Regions from separate parts of the Stenotrophomonas sp. ESTM1D_MKCIP4_1 genome, predicted to be linked through region 2. Evidence: predicted binding sites of a transcription regulator. Region 2 holds the regulator's gene; the other holds the start of a gene.
The links. The regulator HrcA, encoded in region 2, represses chaperone genes, less so after heat shock. The targets are predictions, from matches to a motif close to TTNGCACTCNNNNNNNNNGAGTGCNAA.
Positions count from the first base shown of each region.

Region 1: the regulator HrcA is predicted to act here: its motif matches at 1,881-1,907, upstream of rpoH (RNA polymerase sigma factor RpoH).

Region 1 covers NZ_CP026004.1:3,978,218-3,981,433, reverse strand. Annotated here, with positions in the region: gene C1924_RS18080 (TonB-dependent receptor) at 1-1,599, shown strand, start outside; gene rpoH (RNA polymerase sigma factor RpoH) at 1,918-2,793, shown strand; gene purD (phosphoribosylamine--glycine ligase) at 2,970-3,216, opposite strand, start outside.
Region 2 covers NZ_CP026004.1:1,747,327-1,750,542, reverse strand. Annotated here, with positions in the region: gene dnaK (molecular chaperone DnaK) at 1-1,050, opposite strand, end outside; gene grpE (nucleotide exchange factor GrpE) at 1,237-1,752, opposite strand; gene hrcA (heat-inducible transcriptional repressor HrcA) at 1,816-2,880, opposite strand; gene recN (DNA repair protein RecN) at 2,995-3,216, shown strand, end outside.

The sequences.
Region 1 (3,216 bases), 2.2 Mb from region 2:
CTCAGCTTCATCCGCCGCAATCCGTACGAAGGCCGCCGGTCGGGCAAGGCTTCGGCAGTGGAGGCGCGCGCCAACCTGCGCGAACTGGGCTGGACCACCCAGGACTGGAGCCTGGGCGCGTGGTGGCGCGATGTCGATGCGGGCTTCTCGGTGGCGCGCCAGGACACCGGCCTGCCGATCCAGGAATACGGCGCGGAGTTCCTGGGCTACCTCACCGATGATTTCAGCCTGTACGGCCGCCACACCCGCACCGAACAGGGCGAACTGGCACTGGAACAGAGCCAGCTGACCGCCGAATGGCGGCTGGGCAACGATGGCCAGCTGACCGGCGAACTGCGCCGCGTGCGCGAGGAGCAGGAGCTGCAGGACGTCTCCGCGCTGCTGGCGGCCATCGGTTACCGCCAGCGCTTCGGTTCGTCGTGGGAGCTGTACGGCACCGGCCAGGTGACGCTGGACGATGATGGCGGTGCCTATGAGAAGAACGACCTGCTGACCCTGGGCGCGCGCTACCTGTTCGGCGACCGCAGCAGTGTGGGGGCCGAGCTGAGTGGCGGCAGCCGCGGCCATGGCGGCAAGGTCGATGCCGAATACCGCATGGCGCCCGACCACAGCCTCTACGGCAGCTACAGCTACAGCACCGACCGCACCGGTACCGATCCGTTGTTCGACAACGGCCTGCAGAGTGGCTGGACCGTGGGCCAGCGCTGGCGCCTGAGCAACCAGGTGAACGTCTACAACGAAAGCCAGTACCTGAAGGACCGCCGCCAGGACAGCGCGGGGCTGGTGCACACCTTCGGCATGGACTTCTACCCGGCGCAGGGCTGGAACCTGGGCTTCACCGTGATGGACGGCGAACTGGAATCCACCGTGGGCCGCATCAACCGCCGCGCGTACAGCGTCAGCGGTGGCCGTACCGACGCGGTGGCGCAGTGGAACAGCAAGCTGGAATACCGCCGTGACAGTGGTGCCGAGCAGCGCGAACAGTGGGTGACCACCAACCGCCTGCTGTACAAGCTCAACGAAGACTGGCGTTTCGCCCTGCGCGCCAACTATGCGGACACCCAGGACCGGATCAACCCGGTGGCCGATGCCAAGCTGGTGGAAACCAACGTCGGTTTTGCCTGGCGCCCGCATGACAACACGCGCTGGGCCGGCTTCGGCAAGTTCACCTACCTCTACGACGTGGCCTCGCTGGGCCAGGAAGGCGGCAACCTGTACGACCAGCGCTCGCAGGTGCTGTCGCTGGAAGGCATCCGCCAGATCGGCGAACGCTGGGAGATGGCGGCCAAGCTGGCCTCACGCTGGGGTGACTACCGCACCGGCCGCGGCGAGGGCGCCTGGCTGGACAGCCGCGCCGACTTCGCCGCCCTGCAGCTGCGCTACCGCCTGTTCGCGCAGTGGGAAGGCCTGGCCGAGCACCGCTGGTTGAAGGTACGCGACGGTGGCGTGCGCAAGGGCTGGCTGCTGGGCGTGGACCGCCGGGTGGGGGAGAACTTCAAGATCGGCGTGGGCTACAACTTCACCGAGTTCAGCGATGACATGACCGAGCTGAAGTACGACCAGAAGGGCTTCTTCCTGAACATGGCCGGGTATTACTAGCGGGGCCTGCCACGCATGGCGTGGCACTATGGGCGTGTCGGATAGGGTCGTCTGGCTCGCCGGGCTGAACGACCGGCAACATTGCCGGGCTGAATGGGGTACCGCCGTGGGATTTTGCGGCCCAAAACGACCATTCATGCACGTGTTTCACCTCAAGTTGTTGATTTTGAAGGCATTAGACCATGGTCGCGGCTGCTCGCCATTGTCATCAATTCGCGATAGGGTAGGGTTGTTGAACGGCCCATTGTTTCGCCTGCGGAACACTGGAACTTCCTACCGCTTTAGCAGTCCAAAACCCGGACTGCTAAGATGAGCCCTATGAGCCAGAACACCTCTACTGCCCTTGTGGCAAACAATCTCCCGATTCCCAGTGCGCTCGGTTCGCTGGACGCCTACATCGGTGCCGTGCACCAGATCCCGGTGCTGTCGGTCGATGACGAACAGGACCTGGCCCGTCGCTTCCGCGACGGTGACGATCTGGACGCCGCACGTGAGCTGGTGCATTCGCACCTGCGCTTCGTGGTGCACGTGGCCCGCGGTTACAACGGCTACGGTCTTGCGCTGGGCGACCTCATCCAGGAAGGCAACATCGGCCTGATGAAGGCGGTCAAGCGCTTCGACCCGGACATGGGCGTGCGCCTGGTCTCCTTCGCCGTGCACTGGATCCGTGCCGAGATGCACGAGTTCATCCTGAAGAACTGGCGTATCGTCAAGGTCGCCACGACCAAGGCGCAGCGCAAGCTGTTCTTCAACCTGCGCAAGTCGAAGACGCGCCTGGGCTGGATGAACGCGGCCGAAGTCAGCGCCGTGGCCAAGGACCTGAACGTGTCCGAGCGCGAAGTCATGGAAATGGAGTCGCGCCTGTCCGGCCGCGATATCGGTTTCGATGCACCGACCGACGAGGACAACGAGCACGCGCCGCCGTCGCCGGCTGCGTTCCTGGTGTCCAACGACGAAGATCCGTCGATGGCCTACGAACGTGAGGACAGCGAAGACAACCAGATGCAGCTGCTGCGCGAAGGTCTGGCCGAACTGGATGCCCGCTCGCGCGACATCATCCGCCGCCGCTGGCTGGACGCCGACAGCAAGGTGACGCTGCAGGAACTGGCCGATGAGTACGGCGTGTCCGCCGAACGCATCCGCCAGGTCGAAGCGAACGCGCTGAAGAAGATGAAGGCGCTGTTTACCGCGTAAGCGGTCAGGCGTTGGAATGAAGAAAGGCCCGGCAGTGATGCCGGGCCTTTCTTGTTTGTGGGGCTTATCCACGCATGGCGTGGATCTACCCTGGCGGTACGGCATCCGTTGACCTACGCCACGCGTGGCGACACGGCCCCGGTAGAGCCACGCCATGCGTGGCTGCGCCCCGTCCGTTACCCCTCGCGTGCGATCGCGCGCCAGCCGATGTCGGTACGGTGGAACTCGTTGGCCCAGGTCACCTTGGCCACGGCGGCATAGGCAGTGGCCTGCGCGTCGCGCACGCTGTCGCCCAGTGCGGCCACGCACAGCACGCGGCCGCCGGCACTGAGCACCTGGCCCTGCGCATCCAGCGTGGTGCCGGCATGGAACACCTTGGCGTTGGCGGGCACCTCGTCCAGACCAGAGATGACGTCACCGGTG
Region 2 (3,216 bases):
CTTCGGCATGCGGGTCTGGCCACCGACCAGGATCACTTCGCTGATGTCGCTCGAGCGCAGGCCGGCATCGTTCAGGGCGACGCGGCACGGCTCGATCGACTTCTTGATCAGCTCGTCCACCAGCGATTCCAGCTTGGCGCGGGTCAGCTTGATGTTCAGGTGCTTCGGACCCGAGGCATCGGCGGTGACGTACGGCAGGTTCACTTCGGTCTGCTGGGCGCTGGACAGCTCGATCTTGGCGCGCTCGGCGGCGTCCTTCAGGCGCTGCAGGGCCAGCGGATCCTTGCGCAGGTCGATGCCCTGGTCCTTGTTGAACTCTTCGACCAGGTACTCGATGACGCGGTTGTCGAAATCTTCGCCGCCCAGGAAGGTGTCGCCGTTGGTGGCCAGCACTTCAAACTGCTTCTCACCGTCGACGTTGGCGATCTCGATCACCGAGACGTCGAAGGTGCCGCCGCCCAGGTCGTACACCACGATCTTGCGATCCTTGTTGTCGCCCTTGTCCAGGCCATAGGCCAGCGCGGCCGCGGTCGGCTCGTTGATGATGCGCTTGACGTCCAGACCGGCGATGCGGCCGGCGTCCTTGGTCGCCTGGCGCTGGCTGTCGTTGAAGTAGGCCGGCACGGTGATGACCGCTTCGGTGACCTTTTCACCGAGGAAGTCCTCGGCGGTCTTCTTCATCTTTTCCAGCACCTTGGCCGAGATTTCCTGCGGCGCCATGCGCTTGGCATCGCTGGTGGACACCCAGGCGTCGCCATTGTCGTGGGCCAGGATGCTGTACGGGACGTGGGCGATGTCCTTCTGCACTTCAGCGTCGGTGAACTTGCGGCCGATCAGGCGCTTCACCGCGTAGAAGGTGTTCTTGGGGTTGGTGACGGCCTGGCGCTTGGCCGAGGCGCCGACCAGGACTTCGCCGTCCTTGGTGTAGGCGACGATCGACGGGGTGGTGCGATCGCCTTCCGAATTCTCGATGACGCGGGCCTTGCCGCCGTCCATGATCGCCACGCACGAGTTGGTGGTGCCGAGGTCGATACCAATGATCTTGCCCATGGGGGAGACTCCTGAAGAATGCTTGTGGGTGTCAGTCCGGCCGGTCGGCCGGTGGATGAATGGGATGTGGGGGAGGCTCGTGGAACATTCAAGCCATCACCCGAACGCTGTGTTCAACCGTTCAAGGTTCGCCGGGCATGGCCCGGCGCGACCGATCCCGGGCGGCTTTGCGCCCGGGGCGCCGGGTCAGTCGGCGGCCACCACCACCAGCGCCGGCCGCAGCAGGCGCTCGTTGAGCAGGTAGCCCTTCTGGAACACGGTCACCACGCTGCCGGGGGCGGCACCGGGGGCCGGCACCTGGCTGATGGCCTGGTGGTGTTCCGGGTTGAACGGCTGGCCGGTCGGGTCCAGCAGGACCAGGCCGTTGTCGGCGGCGACCTTCAGCAGCTGCTTGTAGGTCATTTCCAGCCCCTCTCGCAGCGGGTTGGCGTCGTCGCCGGCGGCCTTCAGGCCGGCATCCAGGCTGTCAAACACCGGCAGCAGTTCGCCCAGCAGCTTTTCGTTGGCGAACTTGCGGGCCTGGTCGATGTCGCGGGCCACGCGCTTGCGCTGGTTTTCAAGGTCGGCGCGCTCACGCAGCGCATCGGCCTTGACCTGCTCGACCTCGGCGCGCAGGCGCTCCAGTTCGTCATGGGTGCCTGCGGCGGCGGCCGCATCAGCGGCGCTCTGCTGGGATTCGATATCTGGATGTTCTTGGTTCATGTCTGGGTCCCTGGCGGTCACTCTCCGCCTCCACCCACCCTAGTGTGGGCGGGATGCTGCGTTTCAAGCGTCGGCCGGCCCTGGACCGCGTCGCGGGGGCGAAAAGGCCGCCCCGAGTACGTCCGCGGTGGCCTGGACCAGGGGAATCACCCGGTCGTACGCCATCCGCTTCGGCCCGATCACCCCCAGCACGCCCAGCACCTGGCCATTGGCCGTATAGGGCGCGGTGACCAGCGAAACCCCCTGCAGCGGCATCATCCCGGTCTCTTCGCCGATGAAGATGCGCACGCCCGGGGCCTGGATCGTCCGCTCCAGCAGCTGCAGGATCTCGCGCTTGCTGGAAAACAGCTCGAACAGCTCGCGCAGCCGTTCCAGGTCGGACAGGTCCTGCACCCCCATCAGCCGGGTCTGGCCGGCCACCAGCATGTCGTCGGCTGGCGGTTGCAGGGCCTGCTCGGCCAGTTCGATGCTGTGGGCCAGCAGCTGTTCCAGCTCGGAACGGGCATCACGCAGCTCCAGCAGCAGGCGGGTGCGGATCTCGGCCAGCGGCAGGCCGGCGAAATGGGCATTGAGGTAGTTGGCCACCTGTTCCAGCTGGCCGGGCTCGAAGTCCTGGCGGGTCTCGATGACCCGGTTCTGCACTTCGTTGTCGGCAAACACCAGGATCGCCAGCACCCGGCGCCCATCCAGCGCCACGAAATCGATCTGGCGGAAGGCGAACTGCTCGCGGCGCGGCGCACTGACCACCCCGACGAAATGGCTCATTGCCGACAGCAGCTCCGACGCACTGCCGAGCAGGGCCTGGGTGCTGCCGCCACCGGCCAGCTCATGGCGCAGCCGGGCCAGTTCCCCCTCGCCCGGCGGCTGCATCTGCAGCAGGCTGTCGACAAAGACCCGGTAGCCGTGCGCGGTCGGGATCCGCCCGGCCGAGGTATGCGGCGAGGCCAGCAGGCCCAGATCCTCCAGATCGCCCAGGATGTTGCGGATGGTGGCCGGGCTGACCTCCAGCCCGGCCACGCGCGCCAGCGTCTGCGAGCCGACCGGCTCACCGTCCTGGATGTAGCGCGCTATCAGCGTGCGCAGCAGATGGCGCGCACGCGGGGCAAGCTGGTCAGCGGAACCGTGCATGGAATCAACCTGTGAGACACGGACATTAGATAATGGCGGTGCGTCGCCTTGGCAAGTCATTGGACCACCCCGTCGCGCGTGCTAGCGTTGCGCGGCTCAGACACCCCTGTACCCATGCTCAGACATCTTTCGATCAAGGATTTCGCCGTCGTCCGCGCCACCGAGCTCGAGTTCGGGCCCGGCATGACCGTCGTTTCAGGCGAGACCGGCGCCGGCAAGTCGCTGATGGTCGACGCGCTGGGCTTCCTCTCCGGCCTGCGCGCTGACAGCGGCGTGGTCCGCCATGGTGCTGCCCGCGCCGAACTGTCGGCCGAATTCGCCCTGGACCAGCTGCAG